Regions from separate parts of the Paenibacillus sp. SAFN-054 genome, predicted to be linked through region 1. Evidence: predicted binding sites of a transcription regulator. Region 1 holds the regulator's gene; each other region holds the start of a gene.

What was found. The regulator Rex, encoded in region 1, represses fermentation and respiration genes when NADH is low (regulators of the CRP and FNR family bind a similar motif). The targets are predictions, from matches to a motif close to TTGTGAAATATTTCACAA.
Region 2: a site for Rex is predicted at 6,263-6,280, ahead of ACTHPM_RS17885 (TorD/DmsD family molecular chaperone). Genes of this name have one in related genera too.
Region 3: a site for Rex is predicted at 5,182-5,199, ahead of pflB (formate C-acetyltransferase). Genes of this name have one in related genera too.

The regions. Positions count from the first base shown of each region.
Region 1 is NZ_JBQCKS010000001.1:1,773,812-1,783,787, reverse strand. Features, by position in the region: gene dinG (ATP-dependent DNA helicase DinG) at 1-1,892, shown strand, start outside; gene ACTHPM_RS08165 (redox-sensing transcriptional repressor Rex) at 1,967-2,632, shown strand; gene ACTHPM_RS08160 (amidohydrolase) at 2,607-3,920, shown strand; gene ACTHPM_RS08155 (cell wall elongation regulator TseB-like domain-containing protein) at 3,946-4,458, shown strand; gene ACTHPM_RS08150 (hypothetical protein) at 4,767-5,291, shown strand; gene ACTHPM_RS08145 (AAA family ATPase) at 5,291-6,793, shown strand; gene ACTHPM_RS08140 (3-hydroxyacyl-CoA dehydrogenase family protein) at 6,939-7,811, shown strand; gene ACTHPM_RS08135 (acetate/propionate family kinase) at 7,808-9,016, shown strand; gene asnS (asparagine--tRNA ligase) at 9,067-9,976, shown strand, end outside.
Region 2 is NZ_JBQCKS010000003.1:444,932-454,907, forward strand. Features, by position in the region: gene ACTHPM_RS17850 (SDR family oxidoreductase) at 1-627, shown strand, start outside; gene ACTHPM_RS17855 (MOSC domain-containing protein) at 737-1,411, shown strand; gene ACTHPM_RS17860 (GNAT family N-acetyltransferase) at 1,509-2,057, opposite strand; gene ACTHPM_RS17865 (glutamine--tRNA ligase/YqeY domain fusion protein) at 2,310-4,007, shown strand; gene ACTHPM_RS17870 (MFS transporter) at 4,083-5,327, opposite strand; gene ACTHPM_RS17875 (hypothetical protein) at 5,342-5,521, shown strand; gene mobA (molybdenum cofactor guanylyltransferase) at 5,518-6,165, shown strand; gene ACTHPM_RS17885 (TorD/DmsD family molecular chaperone) at 6,484-7,167, shown strand; gene ACTHPM_RS17890 (efflux RND transporter permease subunit) at 7,389-9,976, opposite strand, start outside.
Region 3 is NZ_JBQCKS010000001.1:2,050,894-2,060,869, forward strand. Features, by position in the region: gene ACTHPM_RS09340 (cache domain-containing sensor histidine kinase) at 1-289, opposite strand, end outside; gene ACTHPM_RS09345 (extracellular solute-binding protein) at 365-1,723, opposite strand; gene pflA (pyruvate formate-lyase-activating protein) at 1,934-2,674, opposite strand; gene pflB (formate C-acetyltransferase) at 2,823-5,084, opposite strand; gene adhE (bifunctional acetaldehyde-CoA/alcohol dehydrogenase) at 5,363-7,981, opposite strand; gene ACTHPM_RS09365 (Crp/Fnr family transcriptional regulator) at 8,401-9,117, shown strand; gene ACTHPM_RS09370 (hypothetical protein) at 9,579-9,976, shown strand, end outside.

The DNA of each region.
Region 1 (9,976 bases):
ACCTTCAGGAACAGCTCAGGGAGCGGGATATTCCCCTTCTGACGCAGGTGGTTCCTTTTCCCTTCAAGGCGGCTGTCTTTAAGGGCAGACAACATTATTTGTGTTTGAGAAAATTTGAACATAAAATAAACAGAAGAGACTTTTTCAATCCCAAGGAAGACACGATTACCGCAGCCCAAATGATCGTGTGGCTGGCGCAGACGGAAAACGGCGATGATGAAGAGCTCAACCTCGGCGGACGGGGCGGCGATTTCTGGGAAACGGTAAGCAGCGATTCCGATTCCTGCCTGGGCAGAGGATGCCCGTGGTTCCGCAAATGTTATTATCACCGGGCCAAGCATGAAGCAGGCATCGCAGACGTCGTAATTACCAATCACTCCAAGCTGTTCACCGACGTGAAGGCGGGACATCAGCTGCTTCCGGCATATGAACGCCTCGTCATCGATGAGGCCCATCACCTGGAGGACGTTGCAGGCAAGCATTTGGGACTGCACATGAAATACTTCAGTGTGGTCCATACGCTCACCCGCCTGTACAAGGACGGCCGGAACGGTCAGCTTCCGGCTCTCCGGCAGCAGCTGCAGTCGTCGGGACAGGAACGGGCAGGCGACTGGATCGCGGCCATCGACCGAATCAGTGAGGATCTCGTTGACGTAAAGGAAGACTGGGACAAGCTCAGCGATGCGCTCTTCAGCCTTCTTCCCGAGCGTAACGATGCCTCGCCCGGGGACACGGGGCAATACGTCCTGCGTCTGCAACCTTCCAAATGGCCGCAGGAGTGGGATACGCTTAAAGCCTTGGAGAACCAAATACACGTTAAAATCAGTGAAAGCGTACGCCGAGGAGAAAAAATGCTGTCGGAATACAAGGAAGACGAGGACGATTACAGCGCGGACAGCCTGATCACGGACCTGAGCGGTTTGTTTAAGGACCTGGCGTCCGAGCGTGACGATCTGAGATCCTTCATGAATTTGAATGATGAAACCGTCGTGTACTGGATGGAAGCAAGCGGCCACTACCGGAGCAAGTCGCTCCAGATGTACGCGGTTCCGGTTGACGTCAGCAAGCAGCTCAAGGATCTGTTCTTTGATAAGAAAAAAAGCGTCATTCTGACGTCCGCTACGTTGTCTGTGGATAAATCGTTCCAGTATATGATCGACAACCTGGGATTGCAGGAGGATCAGGAAAGCGGGCGGCTGGTTACCGTGCAGCTTCCTTCGCCGTTCAATTACCGGGATCAGGCCTTGCTGGTCATCCCGCGCGACTTTCCAAGCGTGAAAGGCAGCGTCGGGGATGCCGTATTCGTCAATACGCTGGTTCAATCATTGGCGAATGCCGCGATCGCGACTCATGGGCGGATGCTGGTGCTCTTCACTTCCTACCGGATGCTTAGACAGGTGCATGAGCCTCTTAAAAACGCCCTTGCCAGCAGCGATATTACGGTGCTTGGACAAGGCGTAGACAGCGGCAGCCGCACGAAGCTGATACGCAGATTCCAGGACAGCAGCGCTTCCGTCCTGCTCGGAACGAGCAGTTTCTGGGAGGGCGTCGACATTCCGGGTGAAGCTCTGACCTGCCTGGCGATCGTAAGGCTGCCTTTCCAGCCGCCGAATCATCCGATGGTCGAAGCCAAGAGCGAGCTTCTGCAGCGGCAGAAAAAGAATCCGTTTATGAAGCTGTCGGTACCGCAAGCGGTGATCCGTTTTAAGCAGGGCTTCGGAAGGCTTGTACGTACGGCAAGCGATCGCGGCATCGTCATTGTGTTTGATACGCGCGTAATTGAGTCCTATTACGGAAAGTACTTCCTGTATTCTCTGCCCGGGCCGAAAATGGAGCACATGAACACGGAACAGATGGTTCCTCGCATATCCGAATGGCTTCAGGAAGTCTGAAGAAGCTTAGAGCTTTGAATCATCGCAAGGAAATATGTGTATATAATTTAAGCTGTTAATTAGGGGGAGCAAGCATGAAATCGGAGAAAATATCCGAAGCGGTTGTCCGCAGATTGCCTGTGTATTTAAGATACTTGAATGATTTGAATAAACGTGAAGTAGCTACGGTATCATCGCAGGAGCTGGGACAGAAGCTTGATCTGAATCCCGCTCAGATCCGTAAAGATCTGGCTTATTTCGGCGATTTTGGCCGCAAGGGCATCGGCTACGACGTATCGTATCTTATCGAGAAGATCCGCCATATCCTGAATCTTGACCAGCAAATTAACGCGGTTCTTGTCGGAGCGGGTAATCTGGGGCATGCGCTCTCGAACTATAACCTGTACCTGCGCGAAAACATTAAAATCGTCGCGGTTTTTGACGAGAACTCGAAAAAAATCGGAACGCGCATCAGTTCCCTGACGGTACAGCCGATGAGCGAAATCAGCGAGACGATCAAAGGCAAGAACATCCGCATCGGTATCATCACCGTACCGGACGTGGAGGCGCAGAATGTGGCGGACCGATTGATTGCGGCCGGCATCGAGGCCATTCTTAACTTTGCGCCCACGATTCTGAAGGCGCCGGCCAGCATCCGGATTCATGCGGCGGATTTTACGACGGATCTGCTCAGCCTGGCTTATTATTTGGACAATGGAAAGGACGATTCTGCGGATGACGGAGAACACGAAGACAAATAAATGGGTGATCAAGAACGGGAGCTTCGCCGTTCCAAACGAGGCTAAGCCCGTCATTCACGGCTGGATGGTCGTTGAGGATGACCTGATTACTTATATCGGCGAGGAAAAGCCGGAGATGGACACCGACGTCACGGTCGTAGACGGGACGCATTTATTCTTTATGCCGGGGCTTATCAATACCCACGGGCATGCTGCGATGTCCCTGCTTCGCGGATATGGGGATGACCTGGCGCTCCAAATTTGGCTGGAACAAAAAATGTGGCCAATGGAAGCCAAGTTTACTTCTTCGGACGTGTACTGGGGAACCTCGCTATCCGTGCTGGAAATGCTGAAGGGCGGTACAACGACGTTCCTCGATATGTATGACCACATGGACCAGGTCGCGAAAGTCGTCACTGAATCGGGCATGCGCGCATCCTTGATGCGCGGTGTCATCGGTCTGTGTCCCGAGGACGTTCAGCGTCACAAATTGAACGAGGCGATTTCGTTCGCCCGCGATTGGAACGGGCAGGCAAACGGCCGGATCACGACAATGATATCCCCGCATGCGCCTTACACCTGTCCGCCGGACTTTATCGAGAAATTCGTGCAGGCAGCTCATGACATGGATCTGCCGATGCATACCCACATGTCCGAGACGCTGACGGAAGTGGAGGCAAACGTGCGTGACTACGGCCTTCGGCCCGTGGCGCACCTGGAGAAGCTGGGGATGTTCTCAAGACCTTCCTTGGTCGCTCATGCCGTCCATCTGACGGATGAGGAGATTGATATCCTGGCGGCAAACCATGTTGCCGTATCCCATAATCCGGGAAGCAATCTGAAGCTGGCGAGCGGCGTTGCACGCGTAACCGACTTGCTGAAAGCAGGCGTGACGGTATCTCTTGGAACGGATGGCGCTGCAAGCAACAACAATCTGGATATGTTCGAGGAAATGCGGCTTGCGGCGTTGATTCATAAAGGTGTCTCCGGTGATCCGACGGCGATTCCGGCTGCAGAGGCGCTCAAAATGGGCACGATCTATGGCGCGCAGTCTCTGTTCCTGAACCAGGTGGGAACACTCGCTCCAGGCATGAAGGCTGATTTTATCGCGCTGAACACTGATCAGGCGCATTTTCTTCCGCATACAGACCTGATATCCCATGCCATTTACTCCGCCTGCAGCAAAGACGTTGAGCATGTCTGGGTTGACGGGAAGCAGATCGTGAAGAACGGCGCCTGCCTGACAATGGACGAAGAACGAATCCGCCGGGAAGCCCAGTCCGCTTTCGACGGTCTCTTGTCCCGCTAGCCAAGGGGTCTCGGAAAGGGAGCTTATGTTAAAGAAAAAAAAGACGTGGATATTCATTGGCATCGTGATTCTCCTTCTGCTAGGGTTTGGCGGTTATCGGTATTACATATACGTAACGCAAGACATCCGCGCGGAGGAAACGGCAGCCATTCTGGCAGCCAAGAAGGAGACGAGCCTCGTCAAGGTTACGGAAGCCCAGAAATCGGTGTGGGACACGGTATGCTGGGCTATCGAAGGGCTGGACAAGGATAATCGGCCTCTCATGGTGTGGGTCACCATGGATGGCGGCAAAGTCAAGTCCGGCGAAGGTGCGGTACATGAAGAACTGCTCGCGAACGGTTTGACCGAGAAGCAAATCAAGGAGAAAGTTAAACAAGATCTACCGGATATCGACAAACTGAGGGTGCTTCCGGGAATGTATAACGGAGAATATGCTTGGCAGTTATTTTATCGCTCGAAGGATCATTATTATTATCACTTTTACCGTTTCAGCGACGGACAAAGTATCGGCGGGCCGTTCACGCTGCCGAACCGATAAGCTTTAGTCCCTGAAAATGGCAAGAACCTCATTGCAAAATGGGGTTCTTTGTCGTGCACAGGATAAAATTTTAAATATTTTCACACTTTACCTTCGATTAAATATATACGATGTGATATACTTTTATTTGTAATTCAGAGATATATGACGAGCTGCTAATTATCTGCAGTGATTGTTGATTGATAAAAGCACGAATAACCGTGACGAGAAGCTTCTGGCTTAAGCTCCTTTGCCGCGGTTGTCTATTTTTCGTATGATATATGATATAAGTAAATTTAGTTTTCATATTTTGAGAGGAGGACAAGCAATTGAAATTGCGTCCAATACCGATTGTGCTGACTGTTGTCATTTCTGCTGCCTTGCTGTTTGGCGGCTGGTTCTTCTACCGGCAGACGACAATGCAGGGACCACTTCAAAAAATCGTCCAAGATTATAAGGGCGTCAACGACGCTCAATTCAATATTAACCGCAATCAGATCAACTTGAAACTTGATTTGAAGCCAAATACGAATTTATCCGGACTTGTTGATCAAATAACGACCAAAGGAAAATCGGTTGTAGGCAATCGTACGCTGAAATTTGATTTCGTAGATCACTCTTCGGACAAGCTGAACCGTTACTGGGATTCTGCGATGTTCACCGTTGCAGAAGCCATGGACAATAAAAAATACACGGACATCCCTGCGAAGCTGCAAAAGCTCGCGCAGGATTCCGGAATCAAGACCCAGACGGAGATGGATACGAAGAATGTGTATATCAGCCTTAGCGACGGATCGGCAAGCAAGTTTATCGTGCTGCCTCGGGATCCCGGCAAGATGGGAGTGTGGGAATAATGCCAAGATGGACTAAAGAAATTCTGATAGGTTTCGTGCCGGTGTTGTTTATTTTCCTTGCTTTTATCGGTTTTAACATTATTCCGCTCGTGATCGCTGCGCTGATGATCGGCGGACTGCTGTTCGTGACCAATATGCGCGGCGGATTGGCAGTCGGAGCGGGCGCGGAACGCAAACGCAAAAAGAGCGGGCCGCAGAAGCTTACGTTCGAGCAGATCGGCGGACAGGATAATGCAAAGCAGGAATTGATGGAAGCCCTGGATTTCCTGATCAAGCACGAAGAGATCCGCAAGCTCGGCATCAGGCCGTTAAAAGGCATTCTGCTTACGGGGCCTCCGGGAACGGGTAAAACGCTTATGGCGAAAGCGGCAGCCCATTATACGGATTCCGTATTCGTAGCCGCATCCGGCAGTGAATTCGTCGAAATGTATGTCGGCGTCGGCGCGGGACGCGTGCGCGATTTGTTCCGGGACGCCCGCAACCGTGCAGCCAAAGAAAACAAGCAGAGCGCCATTATTTTTATTGATGAGATCGACGTCATCGGCGGCAAGCGCGAGGGCGGTCAGCAGCGCGAATATGATCAGACCCTGAACCAGCTGCTTACCGAAATGGACGGCATTTATTCCTCCGACAGTCCGCGCATTCTGCTGATTGCAGCGACGAACCGGAAGGAAATGCTGGATAGTGCGCTGCTTCGCCCAGGCCGTTTCGACCGTCATATTCAAGTGGATTTGCCTGATAAAAAAGGCCGCAAGCATATTCTGGAGCTTCATGCCAAGAACAAGCCTCTCCATACAGAGGTCGTTCTGGACAAGATCGCGGAAGAATCCTATGGATTCTCGGGTGCACAGCTGGAAAGCGTCATGAATGAAGCTGCCATATATGCAATGCGCGAAGGATTAAAAGAAATCGAGCAAAGACATCTGTCCATGTCGATCGATAAAGTGATGATGGGTGAGCGTACCGACCGCGAATCGACACTCGAAGAGAAAAAACGCGTCGCAATTCACGAGCTCGGACATGCCATTATGGCAGAGCTTGTTCGTCCCGGCAGTGTAAGCCAGGTAGCCCTGAGCCCTCGCGGCAAAGCACTCGGCTATGTTCGGCATAACCCGCAGCAGGAGCAGTACCTGTACACGAAATCCTTCCTGGAAGAGCAGATCATGATCGCTCTCGGCGGGGCAGCTTCAGAGGAAATTTTCTACGGCGGACGGAGTACCGGATCAAGCAACGATTTCGAGCAAGCGCTGAATATCGTGCAGACGATGATGAAATCGGGACTGACTTCGCTCGGCATCGTGGATATCGATATGGTGACGAAAGAAGAGTTAATGAGAGAGAACCAAATCATTATGGAAGACTTGATGAAGCGTACGCGGTCCATGCTCGAGGAGCGAAGAACGATCTACGAGCAGTCGCTCGACATCCTTTTGAAAGAGGAGACGCTGTCAGGCGAGCAATTTCGTTGTCTATTTCATGAACATTCCCTTTTACCAGCATAAATTGTGATGCTGGTTCTTTTTTTTTACTTTTTTCTTGTGCTAAGTTATTATTATAGTTTGGGTCACTATGTACTCTCTTACAGAGTAGAAAATCGGGTACATTATAAATATAGTATTAGTGGCTATAGGAAGGTGGAAGAGAAACATGTACTTTAAAAAGATTGGTGTCATTGGTGGAGGCACGATGGGGCAGGGCATCGCCGAGATGCTGGCTGCGCGCGGCCTTGACGTTCTTCTGGTTGAAAAAACGCCGGAGAAGCTGGACTATTCCTATTCGATGATCGAACTCAGTCTGGACAAGCAGCTCGAAAAATGGGCGATTACCCAAGCTGAAAAAAAATTAATTTTGGGCAGAATTCATAAGGTGGTGCATCTTGCGGAGCTTGGCACTTGCGATATGGTCATCGAGACCATTTCCGAGGACCTGGAAGCGAAGAAGCAGGTGTTCTCCCAGCTGGATCAGGTGTGTCCTAATCATATTATCCTTGCCAGCAACACGTCTTCGCTCAGCTTGACCGAGCTTGCGAGCTCGACGATGTATCCGGAACGCGTCATCGGGATGCACTTCATCCATCCGGTAAGCAAAGTGGATCTTGTGGAGATTATTCGCGGACTTAAAACTTCGGATTCGACTTTCACCGAAACCAAGCGCTTTGTCGAGGAAGTCGTTCACAAAAAAGGCGTTATGGTGTATGAATCCCCCGGCTTCGTATCGAGCCGCATGATCTGCCTCATGATCAACGAAGCGCTGCATATTTTGCAGGAAGGCGTAGCATCCGCGGAAGACATCGACGATGCGATGCGCATCGGCTACCAGTTCCAGCATGGTCCGCTTGAGATGGCCGACCGTTTTGGATTGGATTCCGTCTTGGCTGCACTTGAGCGCATGTTCCGCGAATTCGGCGAACTGAAATACCGTCCGTCGACCGTGCTGAAAAAAATGGTACGCGCAGGACATTTGGGTGTCAAAACGGGTGAAGGCTTCTTCAAGTACGACAAGGATGGTGACCGGGTATGAAAATTCTAGTTATTAACGCAGGAAGTTCCTCTTTGAAATACCAGCTTTACGATATGAAGGACGAGTCTGTTCTGGCTAAAGGTCTGGTAGAGCGGATCGGCATGGATTCCTCCATCGTGACGCACAAGCCGGCAGGCCGCGCTGAAGTCTCCGAGGTCAGTGAGATTTTGGAGCATACGACGGCCATCCGCAAAGTATTGTCTTTGCTGACGGATACGGAGCATGGAGTCATCGGGTCGGTGGACGAAATCGAGGCCGTAGGCCATCGCGTCGTGCACGGCGGCGAGTACTTCGGCGAATCTGCTCTCGTGGACGGAGACGTGAAGACCAAAATCCGGCAGCTGTTTGATCTTGCACCGCTGCACAATCCGGCATCCATGATGGGAATCAAAGCGGCGGAGGCCAATATGCCGAACGTGCCGCAGGTCGTCGTATTCGATACAGCTTTCCATCAGTCCATGCCGGAGCATGCATATCTGTATGCCATCCCAAGAGTACTGTACAGTAAGCATAAAGTAAGACGTTACGGAGCGCACGGTACTTCCCATGAATTTATCAGCAAGGCAGCAGCCGAATTTTTGAACCGTCCAATTGAGGACCTGAAGATCATTTCCTGTCACATCGGCAACGGTGCGAGCATTACCGCCATCAAAGACGGTCGTTCCGTCGATACCTCGATGGGCATGACGCCGCTGGAAGGCCTTATGATGGGTACGCGCAGCGGCGATCTAGACCCTGCCATTGTTCCTTATGTAATGAATAAGGAAGAACTGACCGTCAATGAGGTCAACTCCATGCTGAACAAGCACAGCGGTCTCCTGGCGATCTCCGGTATCAGCAGTGATATGCGGGAAATTACGGACGGCATGCAAAAAGGCGATGCCAACTCGAAGCTGGCTTTCGACATGTACGAGTACCGTCTACGTAAGTACATCGGTTCGTATGCAGCCGCATTGAACGGCGTTGATGTGATTACCTTCACAGCAGGCGTCGGGGAGAATTCGGTTGTTTTACGCCAAAAAGTATGCGAAAATTTGACTTACCTGGGCGTTGAATTGGACGAGAAGCTGAATGAAATCCGTTCCGGCGAACCGCGCCGCATTTCTTCGGCCAATTCCAAGGTGGAAGTGCTCGTTATTCCGACCAATGAAGAGCTTGTCATTGCCCGGGATACGAACCGCATCGTTCAGGGATTGAAGTCGTAGACTTTACGATCTGAAACCAAGCAAGCAAAAGCAAAGGGAGAGATTTAGGCATGGCCACCAAAAGTGTGATTCGTGATGTGAATCAGCATGTAGGAGAAGCCGTAACGATCGGCAGCTGGATCAATAACAAGCGTTCGAGTGGTAAAATCCAGTTTCTGCAGCTTCGTGACGGAAGCGGATATATTCAGGGCGTCGTTGTGAAAAGCGAGGTTCCCGAGCAGGTATGGAACGACGCGAAAAGCTTGACGCAGGAAAGCTCGGTTTACGTAACGGGTGTCATTCGCGAAGAGCCGCGCAGCCAATCCGGTTATGAGATGACGGTTACGGGGATTGAGATTATCCACCTGACCGAGAATTATCCCATTACACCGAAGGAGCATGGTGTCGATTTCCTGATGGATCACCGCCATCTGTGGCTGCGTTCGCCGAAGCAGCGTGCCATTCTGGTCATCCGCGGCGAAATCATTCGCGCCGTGCAGGAGTTTTTCGATCAAAACGGCTTCACGCTGGTGGATCCGCCGATTTTGACACCAACCTCCGCTGAGGGAACCACGAATCTTTTCCATACCAAGTATTTTGAAGAGGATGCTTATCTGACGCAGAGCGGCCAGCTATATATGGAAGCCGCGGCCATGGCCCTGGGAAAAGTATATTCCTTCGGACCGACGTTCCGCGCCGAGAAATCGAAAACGCGCCGTCACTTGATCGAGTTCTGGATGATCGAGCCAGAGATGGCTTTTACGGATCACGAAGAAAGCCTTCAGGTTCAGGAGCAGTTCATCAGCCATGTGGTTCAATCCGTGCTTACAAATTGCAAGGCTGAACTGGAAGCGGTGGGACGCGATATTACCAAGCTTGAGAACATCAAGGCGCCGTTCCCGCGCATTACGTATGACGATGCCATCAAATTCCTGCAGGGAGAAGGCTTCGACATTCCTTGGGGCGAGGATTTTGGAGCGC
Region 2 (9,976 bases), on a different contig from region 1:
GGCTCCGGAACGGTCGAGTACTACGCAGCGGATATCACGATACCGCATGAAGTGGAAGGGCTGATCCGGTATACGGCCGAAACATTCGGCAGAATTGATATTCTGGTCAATAATGCAGGAGGCCCGCCGGCGGGCACTTTCGAATCGTTTACGGACGAGGACTGGGAGAAGGCGTTTCAGCTGAATCTGCTCAGCTACGTGCGGACAATCCGCTGCGCGCTGCCGCATATGAAGGAGAAGGGCGGCCACATCGTTAACCTGACCTCAAGCTCAATCAAGCAGCCGATTCCCGGCCTGATCCTTTCCAACACGTTCCGGACGGGTGTCGCAGGCATGAGCAAGACGCTGTCGCAGGAGCTGGCTCAGTACGGCATTCTGGTGAATACCGTTGCGCCGGGCCGCATTGCTACGGACCGCATCAAGCAGCTGGATGCGAGCAAAGCGGAGGCGAAGGGTATTTCCGCAGAGGAGATGAAAGAACAGTCGCAGCGCGAGATTCCGCTTGGCAGATACGGTGAGCCTGAAGAGTTCGCCAAGGCCGTCGTATTCCTGCTCTCCGGCGTGAACAGCTATATTACCGGCAGCACGCTGGTCATCGACGGCGGTCTGGTCGAGGCCTTATATTAACTTAAATCAGGGATGCGTGTGCGCATGCCCTTTTTAAAATTTCCTTTGAGAGGATCAGCCCCCTTTTGATATGATGGAATGAAAAATACATACAAGGGACTGATTCAGGATGGAGGAAACGCTCGGGTACGGCATCGTGTCCGTAAATACGGGTAAGCCCGTTACGGTCGAGTATATGGGCAAGCCGCTGACAACGGGCATCTATAAGCATCCCGTTGAAGGGGATGTCTTTGTTGGCAGCACGCAAATGGAAGGTGACGGGCAGGCAGACCTAAGGAATCACGGCGGCCCCGACAAGGCGGTTTGCGTGTATCCCTACGAGCATTATGCTTACTGGGAGCAGGAGCTTGACCGGCAGCTTGATCTTTCCGCATTCGGCGAAAACTTGACGGTAACGGGATTGCTCGAGACAGAGGTGTGCATCGGAGACATCTTCGAAATCGGAGACGTAGTGGTTCAGGTGAGCCAGCCGCGCTTTCCCTGCTTCAAAATATCGAGCAAGCACGCGGTCAAGGATTTTCCGGCGCGCGTGCTGGACACGGGATACAGCGGTTTCTACCTGCGGGTGCTCCAAGAGGGGCATTTAAGCAAGGAATCCGCCATTGTGAAGCGTTCTTCCCACCCGGCGCAGGTGACGGTAGCTTCTGTATTGAAGCAGCAGGCACTGGGGCGTGCTCAGGCGGACCGGGAGACGCTGAAACGGATGCTGGAAGTCGACGCCCTTGCGCCGAACGTGAAGGCTTCCTTCACAGAATGGCTGGGGGCATCGGAGCCGCAGATGTAATAGCCTTCGAATCGACCTCCATAACAGCCGCAAAAGACCGCTCTTGCTTCGGTGATTACACCGGACAGCAGCGGTCTTTTTCACATAGGGCGAAGACTTAACGAAGGAGCTTCCATTCGCTTTGGATCATGCCGTAGATCGCGTGGTTCACGTAGCCCTGCGGCAGCTGCTCCGCCTCGCGGACGATTCCTTCCAGCACGAAGCCCAGTCTTTCCGGTATGGCCCGGCTGCGCAGGTTGCCCGTGGCGCAGCGGATTTCGACACGGTTCAGATCGAGATCCATCAGCGCGTAATCTACGAAAGCACGGCAGGCGCTGCTCATGATGCCCTGACCGACATATTCCTGCCCGAGCCAGTATCCGATGCTGACCGAGCGGTTATGCCAGTTGATCTCATGGAAGCTGATCAGGCCCGCGAGCTCGCCGTCCGCCCAGATGCCAGCCGAAATGGCGCCGGTCTCGGCGCCCTGCTTGATCGCGTTTTTCACGAAATTCGCCGTATGCTCCACTTCCGTAATCGCATCGACCCAAGGAAGCCATTCGCGCAGCGTCTCGCGCGAGCGGTTGGTCAGGATGAACAGCGGGCGGGCATGCTGCAGCGCCAGCGGCTGCAGTACAATATGATCGTCCAGAGGATATGTAAACATATAATTTCAAACCTTCTTTCTGCGGAGGATGGGAGAGGCGGTTTGCCGCGCTTTTTGGTTATCGTTACCATGCTACCTTATTCCCGGGCCTGCCGTCAAAGCGCAAAAAGTCCGAATCATTGAACTATCGGGTCATTACAGGTATATTTAAATGAAACGCTTATACAGAATAGATATAGAGTGGAGCAGGAGACTGCGATCGATTCATTCTATGAACGGGCGGACATAATTCAGGATGAAAGGTTGATTACTGTGGAGAAACCAAGCACCCCCTCCAATTTTATCAAAAACGTAATTACGGATGACCTGGAGTCCGGCAAAGTCCAGAAAGTGATCACGCGCTTTCCGCCGGAACCTAACGGTTATTTGCATATCGGACATGCCAAAGCCATTTGGATTAACTTTACGCTTGCCCAGGAATTCGGCGGTATGACGAACCTCCGCTTTGACGATACGAATCCGATGAAGGAAGATGTCGAATACGTCAAATCGATCGAGGAAGACGTGAAGTGGCTGGGCTATGACTGGGCGGAAAAACGCTTCGCATCGGATTATTTCGAAGAAATGTACAAGCGCGCCGAGCTCCTGATCCAAAAGGGCAAAGCTTATGTAGACGACCAAAGCGCTGATCAAATCCGCGAAACGCGCGGCACGCTGACCGAACCGGGCCAGAACAGCCCTTACCGTGACCGCAGCGTGGAAGAGAACCTGGAGCTGTTCCGCAAGATGCGCGCAGGCGAATTCAAGGACGGCGAAAAGGTGCTCAGAGCCAAAATCAACATGAGCTCGCCGAACATCAACCTGCGTGATCCCGTCATTTACCGGATTGCCCATGTCGCTCACCATAATACGGGGGACAAGTGGTGCATTTATCCGATGTATGCCTTTGCCCATCCGCTGGAGGATGCGATCGAGGGCGTCACGCACTCCCTCTGCTCCCTGGAGTTCGAGGATCAGCGTCCGTTCTATGACTGGGTGATCGCGGAAAGCGAAATGCAGTGCACCCCGCATCAATATGAGTTCGGACGGCTCAATGTGGCGCAGACGCTCACCAGCAAGCGCAAGCTGAAGCTGCTCGTGGACGAGAAGATCGTGGATGGCTGGGACGACCCGCGCATGCCGACGATTTCCGGGCTTCGCCGCCGCGGCTACACGCCGGAAGCGATCCGCAGCTTCGTGTACGAAACGGGCATTTCCAAAAGCCAGGGACTGATCGATCTGCAAATGCTGGAGCATTTCGTACGCGAAGACCTGAAGCTGAAGGCGCCGCGCACGATGGCCGTGCTGAAGCCGCTCAAAGTGGTGATCACGAACTACCCTGAAGGCCAGGTCGAATGGCTTGAGGCCGAGAACAACACGGAGAATCCGGACATGGGCAGCCGCCAAATTCCGTTCTCGCGCGAGATCTACATCGAGCAGGACGATTTCATGGAGAATCCGCCGAACAAATATTTCCGTTTGTTCCCGGGCAACGAAGTCCGTTTGAAAAACGCCTATTTCATCAAGTGCAACGACTTTATCAAAGATGCGGACGGCAACGTCACCGAGATTCACTGCACCTATGATCCCGAAACGAAGAGCGGTACCGGATTTACCGGCCGGAAGGTGAAAGGGACGATTCACTGGGTGGAGGCTTCCCATGCGGTGCCGGCGGAGTTCCGCTTGTACGAGCCGCTGATTAAGCCGAAGGAAGACGAGGCCGTCGAAGCAGAGGAAGGCGTGGAGGAAACCGAGAAGGTTGAGAAGACCTTCCTGGATGAAATCAATCCGAACTCCTTGGAGATTCTGCATGGATTCGTGGAGCCGGAGATGAAGGAAGCGAAGCCGCAGGATAAGTTCCAATTCTTCCGCCATGGATATTTTAACGTTGATCCGAAGCATTCCGAACCTGGAAAGCCGGTCTTCAACCTGATCGTATCCATGAAGAGCTCCTTCCAGCTCCCTAAATAATACGCATCTCCTTGTCCTGATCGGGAGAACAACGACAAAAAGCCAGTGCTCTCTATAGCGCACTGGCTTTTTCGTTTAACGATATTCTTCAAACAACTCTTCAACTTCCTCCTCAGGGGAGCCTTGCTTGGGATGATGTCCCTGAACCCGAAGCCAGTACCACATGATGCCGAAGCCGGCCGCTCCGAACATCGCCAGCATAAAGCCGGTGTTATACATGGCCGCACCGCCGAAGTTCTGGAACAGCCACCCGCCGGCCAGGCTTCCGATCATGCCGGAAATGCCGCCCCAGGTCAAGGTGAACAGCGACTGGGCCGAGGCGCGGTGCAGCGGAGGGACCAGCTGGCTGATGAACTGGGTGCCGACGAAGAAGTACCCCCCGAAGGTAATGCAGTGCATGATCTGGATGATCGCCACCTCAAGCGGGTGCGTAGCGCCTGCCATGAGCAGCCATCGTACGCAGAAGAGCACGCTCACGATGGCAAGACAGCCGATCAGCGTCGAAAGGGAGCGCTTGAGATAACGATGAAACAGCATAAGCACGGCGACTTCAAGGAAGGATGACAGGAACATGGCGAGTCCCACCATCGTCTTGGAGCCCCCAAGCTCTGTAATATATAGCGACATAAACGTATTGTTCATGACATTGGGCACCGAGACCAGGATGCCGAGCAGAATGAAAGCGACAAAATAACGATTGACGGCAATTTTTCCGAAGCCTCTGAGGCGTATGGGCGGCGTTTCCGAGGCAGCCTTCAACTTGGGGAGCACCAGAACCATGCCGATGGCAAGCAGCAGGATGCCCGTGACCAGAAAAGACAGGCGGGAAATGCCGATCCGGTCAAGGAGCAGCCCCGCGGATACGGCAATAACGGCCCAGCCGATGGAGCCCCAGTTGCGATAGGAACCGAAATGCTGCGGCTTGTCTGCGATATATCCGAGAATCAGCGTATTGCTTTGGGCGAAGAGCGGGCTCTGGAAAAAGAAGAACAAGATCATCGCCAGGTAGATCATATTGTACGTCCCCGCATGAAATACGAACTGAATGAGCAGCAGGGTTCCGATCATCATGAGCAGCAGAATGCGCCTCGTATTTTGCAGCCGGTCACTCCAGAATGTCCAGAAAGGATTCGCGATCAGAGACACAAAGGGACCCAGCGCCATCAAGCTGCCGATTTCGAGTTTGTTCATACCCGCGTCCTGCAGGTATAATTGAAAAAAGCTGGTGAAGATCACCATCGTGCCGTAGATTAAAAAGTTAAACGCCTTAAGCGGCAGCAGCTTGGACTGTTTATTTACGGGATCCTGCACGTTGCACATTCCTTTCCGACCGAATGAAAATCGAAAGTGGCTTTTTACAAGCTACCAACCTCACTTTATCATTTGTTGAAAAGGGATACAAACCAATAATTGTTAAAGTATCCAGTTGCGTTTTTTTTAAACGGATTATGGTGGATGCCCGTGAACCAACCAAGGTGCATCCGGACGAAGCTGCAAAGGAAGTGATCTTATGAATCAGACGAAAGTAACGGGCGTTGTATTGGCTGGCGGCAGATCGAGCCGGATGGGCACGAATAAAGCGCTGCTTACCGTCGGCTCAAGGAAAGTCATGGAGACGTTGATCTCCGCCATGTCCGGGGTGGCCGAGGATGTATGGATCGCGGCGAACGACCGTGAAGCCTACCAAGATTTTGGCCGGACGATCGTGCCGGACCTGTTGCCGGGCCAGGGACCCTTATCTGGCATACATGCGGCGCTGCAAGCGACGAAGACGCCTTGGATTCTCGTGGCGGCCTGCGACATGCCCTTCGTACCTCGGGAGCTGTTCGGCTTCCTGCGGGATGCGGCAAACGAGGCAGAGACCTTCCATACGGGAGTGCAGGGCTGCCAAGCCGTAATTCCTGTGGAGCAGGGCAGGGTTCAGCCTCTGCTTGCCGCGTACCACGTAAGTGCCCTTCCCGCGCTCGAGGAGTCACTTCAAAGCGGAAAATTGCGGATGACGGACTGGCTTGAACAGCTGGAGGTCCGGTACGTTTCCGAGGAGGACGTGGCCCGGGCTACCGGACGGGACGCTGGCCATGTGTTCTTCAATATGAACAGCCCGGAGGATTATGAGCTGGCAGTTCGCAAGCAGGAGCATGAAGAGGAGGAGGGCTGAGGGCCTCCTCTTTTTTTGCCGGATATGTCAAAAAAGCGAAACTCAATTATGAACATTCCATTAAAATTTGAAATATCTATTGTGGTTCCGGCAAAAGATGTGAATAATATCACATATAGGGCATCCATTTTCAGTTAAGGTTAGATCAGGAAGAAGAAAGCGTTATCTATATAAAATGAACTAAAGTTTATCTGCTTTCCCTTTCTTTAGTTCAATTTATCTTGTCTTGACTTACGATCGAATTAGGCTTAGCTTTAATTCCCTCAGCAGGAACGGAGACAATTTATGATATGGACTTTGATTAAGGAGGAATCGGTGATGACGACGACTGTGGAATCGATGCTGAACACCGTAGAGGCAGACCGCTGGCTTCAGGGAAGGGGCTGGATATACCAGCTTTTGATTGATTTTCTGGAAAATCCGCCGGCCTTGTCGCAGATCGCTCCATGGCAGCGGCAGGCGGCGATGCGCGAGGAGATGGCGCTGACGGGAGGGGGCCGGAGGCTGCAGCAGTACTTAAGTCAACTGAAGCCCTGCGAGCTGACGGAGGCATGCCAAGCTGAAACGATAGAGTACGAGCGGCTCTTTGCCGGACCTGATGCGCTCCTCCCTTGCATCTGCGAAAGCGTGTACCGTGCGCAGGACCCGCGCAGCGGGCAGCGGTGTCTGCAGCAAACTCGGGAGGCTTACGCAGGCTGTGGCATCGTATTTAACAAGCTGCGGAGCGAGAAGGATGATCATCTGGCGATCGAACTTGAATTCATCGCTGTGGCCGGCGAGCATATGGATGATGCGCAGGGCTTGCCGGAATGCCAGCTGATGTGGCTTGATACACAGATTGATTTCCTGGAGAATCATCTGCTGCAATGGACGCCTCAGCTGTCGGAAGAGCTGACGTCGCTTGCCCGGACGCCGCTGTATCGCGAGATCGGGCATATCGTAGGCGAGTTTATTCCCTATGATCTGAAGATGCTTCGTTTGCTGCGCGAGGAGCTGGCTTAGAAGAATGAAGCGTGTGCCTGTTTACAGGCACGCGCTTTTTGGTGTGTCCGGATTAATCACGTGGCAAACCGGAACGCTCAAGGGGGAAAGTTATGCCCATATGGGCTGAATGTTTCAAAGGCTGTATCAAGTCTGCAGTTAGGCATGTAAAAAAGGACGCGTTCCTTCCCGTGAGGGAAAGAACGCGTCCTTGCTCTTTAAACCTGAAACATTAGTGATATTTATTCTTCCACTTTGCGCTTGCGGAATTTCATCAGGAATTCATACACGACTGGCACGATGACAAGCGTCAGCAGCGTGGAGCTGATCAGACCGCCGATAACCGTTATACCGAGACCGCGGGAAATGATACCTGCGCTTCCCTCCAGTCCGGACACCAGCGGGAGCAGGGCTCCGATGGTAGCCAGGGCCGTCATCAGAATCGGACGAAGACGGGTCGCACCCGCTTCGAGCAGGGCTTCACGCGTGGACAATCCTTCGCGTTCCTTGTGAATGACGCGGTCGATCAGAACGATCGCATTCGTGACGACGATACCGATCAGCATGAGCGCACCCATGAGGGACGATACGTTCAGCGTTTCGCCGCCGATCCACAGGCCGACAAGCGCGCCAATGATCGTGAACGGCAGGGAGAACAGGATTGCGAACGGCGCGAGTCCGCCGCCGAAGGTGACGACGAGCACGAAGTAGACGATTGCGATGGCTGCCGCCATGGCGAGGCCGAGCTGCGTGAAGGTGTCGTTGATCTGTTCCGTTGTGCCGCCGAACTTGATCTCGACGCCGTCCGGCTTCTCGATTTTGTCGATTTGCTTTTGCAGGTCCGAAGAGGCCTGACCGACATTCGAAGATAAGATGTTGGCCGTCACGTTAACGACCATCTTGCCGTCGGTGCGCGTAATCGTATCCGGCGATGTGCCTTTTTCGACTTTGGCAACATCTTTGATCGGCACATTCATGCCGAGCGGTGACGTCACGGTTTCGTTCGATATATCGTCAATGCTCTTATATTCCTTGCTGTCCGCCTCAATATAGACCTTGTATTCCTTGTTATCGACCTCGATCTCGGTCAGGACAGGGCGTTCCCGCACCGGACTGAGCTTCATGGCGATCTGACCTGCGGTAAGCCCCATGGAGCTGAGCTTCTGCTGATCCGCGATCAGGGTGTACTGGTCATAGGCTTTGGACAGGCTCGTTTTTGCTTTTTCGAAGTTTTTGGTATCTTTTTCAACCAGCTTCAGAATCTGATCGGATACCGGCTTGATGTCCTCCAGGCTGTTGCCGAACACGCTGACGCTGAGCGAGCTTCCGCCCATGCCGCCGGTCATGTCCATGGTTGACCATTCACCTTTGGTAACCTGCTTCTTCAAGCCTTCGACGAGGTTCTTCTTCACGTTCTCGAAGTCTTTGGTGTCCTTCTTGTATTCGATATAGAACAATCCCGAGTTCGAAGAGCCGCCTCCGAGAGGGTTGCCGCTGCCGCCGATGGAATACTGCATCTTATCGACATTCGGCTGGTCCAGAATGTACTTTTCTGCGTCAAGCGCGCGTTTTTCTACGGCTTCAAGCTGGGCACCAGGCTCCGGAGCGTAGGTAATCATGACGTATTTGTCTTCCTGATCCGGCATGAAGCTGGTACCGATGAGCGGTGTCAGGAACATGCTCGCTACGAGCAGGATGACGGCCATGCCGAAGGTGATCAGCTTATGGGATAGGGACCAATTCAGAATGCGCTGATAACCGCGGGCCATTTTGCCCGGCTTGTCGTGGTCGTGCTTCTTCGATGTCTTGATGCCTTTCTTGAACAGGGAATGCGCGAGCATTGGCACGAGCGTAATCGCGACGAGCAGCGATGCCAGAAGCGCGAATACCATCGTAAGCGCGAACGGCATGAACAGCTCGCCGACCATGCCGCTGACGAAGGCAAGCGGCAGGAACACGGCAATCGTTACGATCGTTGAAGACATGATCGGCACGAACATTTCGCGGGTCGCTTCGCGAACCAGCTCACGGCCGCGCAGCTTCTCGCCGCCGCTGGTCATGCGCCGGTAAATATTCTCGATGACGACGATCGAGTCATCGACGACACGGCCGATGGCCACGGTCATCGCGCCCAAGGTCATCATGTTCAAGGTAATGTCCATTCTCCACAGGATCAGGAGGGCGATCAGCAGGGAGAGCGGAATGGACAGAATCGAAATAATGGTGGAACGGATGTTTCTCAGGAAGATCAGAATGATGAGGACGGCGAACAAAGCGCCGAATACGGCTTTACTCATCATCGTCGATACGGCATCTTCGATCGGTTTGCCTTGATCAAGCAGAATGGTCAGGTTCATGCCCTTGAACTCGCCTTCGAGTTCCTTGGCTTTGTCCTTCACCGCATTGACGACATCGACGGTGTTGGCATCGTTGTCTTTGACGATCTGCAGGCCGATGGATGCCTTCCCGTTCGTACGGGATACGGATTCCGCTTTGCCGATGGTCTGGATGTCGGCAATATCGCTGAGCTTCACGGTCGGGATGCCGGCAGGCATGCCTTGAGGCGCTTGGCCTTGCACGGCCGCGCCGCCAGCAGCACCCGCATTGGAGCCTTGGGCAGCATTCGCACCTTGAGCGGGTGCTCCCTGGCCGCCTGTTCCCTGGGCCGCAGCACCTTGGCCTGCCGCACCTTGACCCGCAGCGCCAGAGGCTGCTCCGCCAGAGCTAGGGACCACGGGGATGGTCAGTTTTTTCAAATCGTCCAGCGTAATAATATTGCCGTCCACAACAACGGCCTTCGAGGACTGATCCAGTGTGAACAGGCCGAGAG
Region 3 (9,976 bases), 280 kb from region 1:
TGTTGTTCAGGCTGAGCTGTTCCGCATTCAGATCCTGCTTCGTCGGATCCTTGGCGGCCAAAGCCATGTGGAATACCGACGTCGCAATCCCGTTGTCCGTGACGTTGTCCATCTGCTTCAGGACGGTACCGATGCTGTAACTGATCGCCTTGAGGGAATACTCCGTCTGCCGGCTGTATTTCTCTTCAATCGAATGCGATGAAACGATATACGTGACAACGCCCAATATGCATAGAGGAACAATGATCAATACTACAAATGCCGTAAATAATTTGTTGCGCAAGTTCATGGGCACTCTTCCAATCTTTATCCTGTAACGCCTGCTGCGGCATTTTGGGGCGGGTTTGAATTCGGATTCATGATATTACGGGGTTACCGCGTTCGCCTTGTCCTGAGCGTTAGCCTCTTCCTGCACCCTTTGCAATGCTTCCCCCATCTTGATCGGCGTCGTCTGGTTGCTGACAAGCTTCTGGATTTGCATATTGCTGATTTCGGAGGTCACGTCCGTCTGCACGAGCGAGTCGAAAGCCGCGAATTTCGTATCCGCATGCTCCAGCACATCCACGATCTCCTTCATCAACGTATCGTTCAGACTGGATGCGAGCACCGAAACATCCATTTTCATGGCCGGCAGTACGCCGTCTTCGACAAGCCCGCGGATTTGCATGTCTTCGTTAAACATATTCTTGATAAAAGACTTCACGGCCGCCAGCTTCCGGGGATCTTTGGCTACCGCTGACGAGAAGCCGTAACCGTTGTTAACGTTGAACATCAATGAAGTTTGATCGCCGATGCCCTCCTTGATCGGAGGCAGATTGAAGAAGCCTACCTTGCCGACCATGCCCGCTCCGGATTCGTACTTCTTGAATACGGAAGACTTCCACGTCCCGTCATACATCAGGATCGCGGTTCCTGACGTAAATTGGGTGGTATACTCCGGGTACTCGTAACCAAGCTCACCCTTTTTGAAATAGCCCTTGTTCTCCCATTCCTGATGCTTCGAGAACGCTTTGACGACATTCGGATCCGTCCATTTTGCCTCCCCTGTCGCAAACTTGGCCGTAACGTCCGGCCCTGCATACCGTGACCATAGGTGATTGGTAAGCATTAACGGCACCCATCCGTCTTTGGAAGCTGCTGCCAGCGGAACTCTCCCGTCGGCTTTGATCTCAGCCATCATCTCTTCGAGCTCTTCGAAGGTGGTAGGCGGCTTCCAACCTTTTTTGTCAAAATAGTCCTTGTTATAGAAGAAACCTTCGGCCGACCCGCCGATCGGAAGTCCGTACACCTTTCCCTGATAAGTAAATGGTTCAAGAGAAGAGAATTTGTCTTTGATGCCCAGCTCTTCGATAATCGGTGTCAGATCCAGCAGCTTGCCCTCCTTGGCGTATATCTTGGAATCCGGGCTGCCGAACAGGTCGAAAATATCCGGAGGATTGCCTGCCGCCATCTCGCCGCGAAGCTTCTCCTTTCGGTTCACGTCCGAATCCACGCTGTCCAATCTGAAGGTAAGGCCGTCCACTTCGCTTTCGACCTTTTTCACCACATCGTTCAAGATGGCAAACCTTTTCTCTTTATCTTTGCCAACCTGAGTGTGGCGCAGCGTCAGCTCAAAGGGCTCCGCCTTTGGAGATTCCGTTCCTTTGGCCTTCGATCCATTGGATGCGTTTACATTCGTTTGATTGTTTTCACAGGCTGACAACAAGATTGAAGATACCATCATGAACGACATCAAAAGAATCAAACTTCTCTTTATCTTCATTGTTGATCCCCCTCGAAACATCTTACACTTCTTATTATAAGAATGAGTATACACCATCGTTAGTGCAATAATCTGCTAAATAGGGGATAAAATTCTCTACTCCATCGCCAAAAAAACATCTGCAACACAAAAAAGAGCCCTGATCCCGAAGGGGAAAAGAGCTCTTTATGATTATGCCAGCGCCGCAGTTTGCTTGCGGCCTTCTTCAATTAAACGGTACGCCCGCTGCACTTCTTCTTCGGAAGGACTCGGAACACCCATTAACGGATATTCTTTGCCAAGCGCCTCCCATTTGTAAATACCCATTTGGTGATAGGGAAGAATCTCGAATTTTTCCACCCCGTTCAAGGTTCCGATAAATCTGCCGAGATTCACCAGATCCTCTTCCTGGTCATGGATTCCTGGAACGTACACATGGCGGATCCACATTTTGCGTCCATGCTCCGACAACCACTGCGCCGTACGAAGCGTTCGCTCATTGGACTTGCCTGTCAGCTTGATATGCTTTTCGTCATCGATATGCTTCAGATCCAGAAGCACTAAATCCGTCACATCCAGCAGCTGATGAATTCGTTCCGCTTCATTAAAGCCGTTGCTGTCAAGCGTCGTATGCAGGTTCCAGCGTTTCTTGGCTTCCTGGAACAGCTCCGCAACAAAATGGGATTGCAGCGTCGGTTCCCCGCCCGAAACGGTAAGTCCACCACCGGAAGAGCGGTAGTAATTCAAGTAAGGCTCAATTTCGGCAAGCACTTCCTCGACCGTCATCTCTTTGCCCTCATGAAGTGTCCAGGTGTCGGGGTTATGGCAATACTGGCACTTCAGCAAGCAGCCTTGCATAAAAAGGACAAAGCGGATGCCCGGTCCGTCTACTGTTCCAAAGGTCTCCATGGAATGGATATGTCCCTTGATCATTTGAAGTCACCCTTTCCGCATCCGCTTCTCTTTTGAATAATTAATAAACAGTTCTAAAATTTCCAGTTTATGATCATTACCCTTGGCTGTTTACAATGAACTGGAGTTTAGGAAAAATGATTTCCCTTTCTGGATTCCATTTATGTTATTACATCGAACCGTGGAATGTGCGGTTGATGACATCCAGCTGCTGTTCGCGGGTCAGCTTCACGAAGTTCACCGCATATCCCGATACACGGATCGTCAGCTGCGGATAATTCTCCGGATGGTCCATCGCGTCGATCAGCTGTTCCCGGTCGAATACGTTCACGTTGAGGTGATGCGCCTTGCTGCCGAAATATCCGTCCAGCATAGCCACCAGATTCGCTTTGCGTACTTCCGGCTCCTTGCCCAGCGCCTTCGGAACGATCGAGAAAGTGTTCGAAATGCCATCCAGGCTGTCCTCGTAAGGAAGCTTGGCAACCGAGTTCAACGATGCAAGTGCACCTTTCTTGTCTCGTCCGTGCATAGGGTTCGCACCTGGAGCGAACGGTTCGCCCGCTTTGCGTCCATCCGGCGTCGTGCCCGTCTTCTTGCCGTAGACCACATTCGAAGTAATCGTCAGAATCGATTGGGTCGGCAGCGCGTTGCGGTATGCCTTATGCTTGCGGATCATGCTCATGAAGGTTTCGACAAGCTCGACGGCAATGCTGTCTACGCGATCATCGTTGTTGCCGTAGCAAGGGTATTCCCCTTCGATTTCAAAATCGACGGCGATGCCTTTTTCATTGCGGATCGGTTTGACTTTGGCGTATTTGATCGCACTGAGCGAATCGGCCGCAACCGACAAGCCGGCAATGCCGCAGGCCATCGTCCGCAGAATGTCGCGGTCATGCAAAGCCATCTCGATGCGTTCGTACGAATACTTATCATGCATGTAGTGGATAACATTCAGCGTATTCATATACAGCTTGGCGAGCCATTCCATCATCGGTTTGAAGCGTTTGAGAACCTCGTCGTATTCCAGCACCTCGGCTGTGATGGCAGGATACTCGGGACCTACTTGGGCTCCCAGCTTTTCGTCTACCCCGCCGTTAATGGCATACAGCAAACATTTGGCAAGGTTCGCACGGGCACCGAAGAACTGCATTTGCTTGCCGATCTTCATCGCCGACACGCAGCAGGCGATGCCATAATCGTCCCCGTAAATCGGACGCATCAGGTCGTCATTTTCGTATTGGATCGAGCTGGTCTCGATCGATACTTTCGAGCAGTATTTCTTGAAGGCTTCCGGAAGCTGTTCGGACCAGAGAACGGTCAGGTTCGGCTCCGGTGCAGGTCCCAAGTTGTACAAGGTATGCAGGAAGCGGAAGCTGTTCTTCGTTACACGGGTTTGACCGTTCGAAGACATCCCGCCGATCGATTCCGTCACCCAGGTTGGATCGCCGCTGAACAGCTCGTTATAGTCCGGCGTACGCAAGAATTTAACGATCCGGAGCTTCATAACGAAATGGTCCACGAGCTCTTGTGCCTGTTCCTCTGTCAGCGTGCCTTCCGCCAAATCACGTTCAATATAAATATCCAGGAACGAAGATACGCGTCCAAGCGACATGGCGGCGCCGTTCTGTTCCTTAATTGCTGCCAGGTATCCGAAGTAAAGCCACTGGAATGCTTCCTTGGCATTTTGTGCCGGCTTGGAAATGTCATATCCATGCATCGCAGCCATTTGCTTCAGTTCGCCCAGCGCGCGGATTTGCTCAGACAGCTCTTCGCGCAGACGAATGACATCTTCATCAATGACATCGACCTCAAGCTCCATCAGTTCCTGTTTTTTCTCCTGCACGAGAAAATCTATGCCATAAAGCGATACGCGGCGATAATCCCCTATGATGCGACCGCGGCCGTAAGCATCGGGAAGACCCGTGATGATGCCCGCTTTGCGCGCGGCGCGCATGTCGGTTGTATATGCGTCGAATACGCCTTGGTTATGCGTCTTGCGAATGTCCGTAAAAATTTTGATCATTTCTTCCGGAAGCTCAAAGCCGTATGCCTTGCATGCATCAATCATCATGCGAATGCCGCCGAAAGGCTGGATGGAACGTTTGAAAGGCGCATCGGTCTGCACGCCGACGATTTGCTCTTTGTCTTTGTCCAGGTAACCCGGCTGATGCGAGGTAATGGTCGAAGGCGTATTCACATCCACATCAAGCACGCCGCCCTGATCCCGTTCTTTCTTGGTCAACTCCGAAACGATTTTCCATAGTTCTGTCGTGTTGTGGGTTGGGCCAGCCAAGAATTCCTCGGCGCCTTCGTATGGACGGATATTGCTTTCGATAAAGTCGTTCACGTTTACCTTTCTCGTCCATTTCCCCGTTTTAAACCCTTTCCAACCGGATTGCATGTTTTGCATTTCTTTTTCAAGCACCGACATCTGAATCCCTCCATCTTTTTATTTAATAGAGACCATGAGCTTGAAGGAAATCCCATGTCTCTTGAACCCGCATGATTCCGCTGTTAGGACTAAAGTATTGTGACTTTTTTCACAACTATGGCTTAGTGTATGCCCTTCTTTATGCGCCATTGTGCATCTTCGCTTCGTATGCGGTGTCCTTAATACATTTTTAGTTTACAAGATTTTTCTGAAAATCACTGTGACAAATATCACTTTACCGGTGATATTTGTCACAGCAGCCATCGTTTTCTTATTTGCTATTTATCGAAACGTCCGTAAAAGGCATTCCGGTAAACATCGGCGAGCTCGGTTACAAGCGGCAGCTTCGGATTCGCCGTCGTGCATTGGTCTTCGAACGCGCGGTCCGCCAAATAATCGACGCGAGCTTCAAAGTCTTTAGCATCGAAGCCAAGCTCCTGGAACGACTCCTCAATCCCGAGCACCTTATTCAGATTGCGGATCGCCTGAATGAGGCTGTCTACGCCTTCTTCCGTTGTGCGTGCTGGCAGTCCCAATATGCGGGCGATTTCCGCATAGCGCTCATCAGCGATAAAATGCGAATACTTAGGGAACGAAGCGAACTTCGTCGGTTTCTTCGCATTGTAACGAATGACATGCGGCATCAGGATCGCGTTGGTGCGTCCGTGCGCCGTATGGTATTCCCCACCCCATTTGTGCGCGAGACTATGGTTAATGCCGAGGAACGCGTTCGCGAATGCCATGCCGGCGAGTGTCGATGCATTATGCATTTTCTCGCGGGCATATGGATCGCCGGTCAGCGCCGATTGTTCCAGGTACTGGAATACGAGCTGGATAGCCTTGATTGCCAGGCCATCCGTGTAATCGCTGGCCATTACCGATACATACGCTTCAATCGCATGCGTCAGCACGTCCATGCCGGTATCGGCCACTGCGGTTTTCGGAAGCGTGTAGACGAATTCCGGATCCACGATCGCCACGTCTGGCGTCAATTCGTAATCCGCAAGCGGATACTTTGTATTACCCTGGTTTTTATCCGTGATAACAGCAAACGAAGTGACTTCCGAACCGGTACCCGAAGTCGTTGGAATCGCCACGAACTTCGCTTTTTGGCCGAGACGCGGATATTTGTAGATCCGTTTACGGATATCCATGAATTTTTGCTTCAGGTTTTCGAAATCGGTATCCGGATATTCGTAGAACAACCACATTGCTTTCGCGGCGTCCATCGGCGAACCTCCGCCGAGTGCGATAATGCAGTCCGGCTGGAACCGGTTCATCATTTCCGTACCTCTGTCCACCGTTGTGGTCGATGGATCGGGCTCAACGTCCGAGAAGACCTCGATAACCACTGGCGACTGGCGCTGACGGAGATAGTGCTCGACTCTCTCCACATATCCCAGTTTGACCATCATGGCGTCCGTAATGATCGCTACGCGGCTGATATCCGGCATTTTGGCCAGATACTGCGTCGATCCTTTTTCGAAATAAATCTTGTCAGGCACCTTGAACCACTGCATATTCACGGTACGGCGAGCCACCCTTTTCACGTTGATGAGATTGACTGCGGTTACGTTCGACGAGGTCGAGTTCCGGCCGTACGAGCCGCATCCGAGGGTCAGCGACGGCAGGTTCGTGTTATAGATGTCACCGATCGCGCCGTGCGTCGAAGGCGAGTTGACGATGATACGCCCCGTCTGCAGACGGTCGGCGAATTTCGAGATGACCTCCTCATCATGCGAATGGATGACCGACGAGTGGCCCATTCCGCCGAATGCCACCACTTCTGCAGCCCGCTCGATACCATCTGCCGCATTCTTTACTTTGTAGCATGCCAGCACCGGACTCAGCTTTTCCGCCGACAGCGGATACTTCATGCCCACGCCCTCGATTTCGGCGACGAGAATCTTGGTTCCGGCTGGAACGCTGAACCCGCACATCTCCGCAATCTTCACGGCCGATTGGCCAACGATTGCCGGATTCACCGCACATTTTTCCGTATTGATGGCTCCTGCCGTCAACTTCGCCGCTTCGTCCTTGTTCACGAAATAACAGCCGTTCGCAATCATTTTCTTTCTGACCTGATCAAAGATCGGTTCCTCGATAATGACTGCCTGCTCCGATGCGCAGATCATGCCGTTGTCGAACGATTTCGACAAAATCAAATCCGTCACTGCCTGATCAATGTCCGCAGATTTCTCGATGAAGCAAGGAACGTTGCCCGGTCCTACGCCCAGGGCTGGCTTGCCGCAGCTGTAGGCAGCGCGCACCATGCCCGATCCGCCTGTCGCCAGTATCAGCGCCACATCGGGATGGTTCATCAGTAAGTTGGTTTTCTCCATGCTCGGCTCATCGATCCACTGAATGCAATCCGCAGGAGCCCCGTGCTTGACAGCCGCTTCGAGCAGTGTCTTTGCTGCCTCTCTGCTGCATTGCTGCGCGGAAGGATGAAAGCCAAAAATAATAGGATTACGTGTTTTAATCGAAATCAGTGCTTTGAACATCGTTGTGGAAGTCGGGTTGGTCACGGGCGTGATTCCCATGATAATACCGACCGGTTCAGCTATTTTCTGATAGCTTTCATAAGGATTATCTTCTATGACGCCTACGGTCTTTTCATATTTGATGCTGTGGTAAATGTATTCCGTGGAGAACATGTTCTTGGTGATCTTGTCTTCGTAAATGCCTCTTCCCGTTTCTTCGACAGCGAGCTTCGCCAGGTACATGTGCTTGTCGAGGCCTGCCAGCGCCATTGCCTGTACAATGTCATCGATCTGCTCCTGGGTCATGCTCATAAATTTTTCCTGGGCCTTGTTCGCTTTGTTGATCAGGGTCTGGATGTACTCTTCGGCTGACTGCTGTTTTTTATCGGCAACAACATCATTTTTTACAGCCATGGTCTATCATCCTCTCAGGTAAATTTTGGTTTTATCTCTCTCTCGACTTGATCATAACACAATCATGAAAAGATTTAAAGTGAAAATTTTCACAAAGTTTGAATGTTTTCAATCTCCGTTTTCAAACGCTTACATTCCAGATTCTGTTTTCTGTTCGTCTGATGGATTAATTAATAAAATGACATACCATGAATTAAAGTTTATCCTTGCTTCTCTTTGATTCCCATCCGGGAATTCAGACGATGAGCTTTTCCATTCTTTAGGTCAAACGTTCGAGCACCCCCTTTTAAAGTGAAAATTATCACAATGTCGGAATTTCGACACTTTTATGGGCTTTTCTCCCCCCAAAAGCGGATCCTTTCAGGTTATAATTAGTTTAAAATTTATTGAAAATTGAAGATACAAAGGGGATAACGAGTATGAGCAACCAACTGAATGTTATCGAAGCCCGTGGGAATACAAGCTGCTTTTCGGATCAGAACCTGGACCGCCTCATGGTCCTTATGAAGGAACGGATCGTACCTGAGGGATCCCATCTATTTTGGGAAGGCGATGTTTCCGACAAGCTGTTCTATGTCAAGCGCGGCCGCATTAAATTGACCAAGTCGACAGACGAAGGCAAAGAACTGATCTTGTATATGTATCAAACGGGAGACATGGTTGGTCAAGCCGATCCTTTCTTCAGCAGCAAACACAGCTTTACGGCGGAAGTTCTGGAGGAAAGCGAAATCGGTGTCATCGATCAAAAAGACCTCGAGGTTCTGATCTGCCAGCACTGTGACTTTGCGATCGACTTCATGAAATGGATGGGTATCCATCACCGCCTGACCCAAACCAAATTCCGCGACCTGATGATGTACGGCAAGCCCGGCGCGCTCTGCTCGACCCTTATCCGTCTAGGCAATACCTATGGTGAAAAGCACGGGGATACGATTCTTATCCATAAAAAAATCACCCATACCGACCTCTCGAATATGATTGGAGCAACACGTGAGAGCGTCAACCGCATGCTCAGCGACCTCCGCAAGAAGGATGCAGTCGAATACGAGAACGGCATGATTGTCATTAAGGACCTCGGAATGCTCCAGGACATCTGCCATTGCGAAATGTGCCCGAATGAGATCTGCAGAATCTGAGTGCCGCGGACACAGCCTGTTTCTCATGGCCGACAGCTCATAAAACCTCCCGAACCGAAAGGAAACGGAGGTTTTTTTATGCGCAATAATACCCATGGATTTCCTGAAATGAATAACATCTTAATTTTTCCTCTTTTCACCCCTCATTCGACCTATAAACGTCATCGAAACGACCAAAAATCCCAATAATACAGACTTTAGACCTATGGATATTACGGATAAAAGAACCGATTATTATGATATAAACATTTCTAAAGTCTCATCAAGTTGCGCAGTTCTTCCTATTATACCTATAAAGCGATCCGAAGACTGCTCAAACAAGGAGGTCTGGATTCTACCCGATAAGAACCACATTCAATCCCAGCTGCCGCCTGCATCCAAGGTCTGAAGTCTGTTTTCCCCTATACAAAAGGGCAATAAGAATCATATGCCTATAGAAGTCAATAAGGAGTGTAACCATCATGGCAACAAAGTTGATAACCCGCTTAGGTTTGATTGTGGTTTTTTGCAGCGTAATTTTATCCGGAACAGGACTACTGTCCCCGTATGAAGCAAAAGCCCAAGGCTACTACCAGAAAGCCACCTGGCTGTGGAACACGGAGAGAATCCGCAGCAATCCTCAAGAGGTGTTGACATTTCTGAACCAAAATCAGGTCAATCTCGTATACTTGCAGGTGAACATCGATATACCGGTGTCTTACTATAAAAGCTTCATCAAAGAATCAAGCGCACGCGGCATTCGGGTGGAGGCGCTGGACGGCGCTCCGCAGTGGGGACTTGAGACCGAGCGCTACCGGATCACCAAGTTTATAAACTGGGTCCAAGCTTACCAGAATGCGGCTTCCAATGTAGAGAAGTT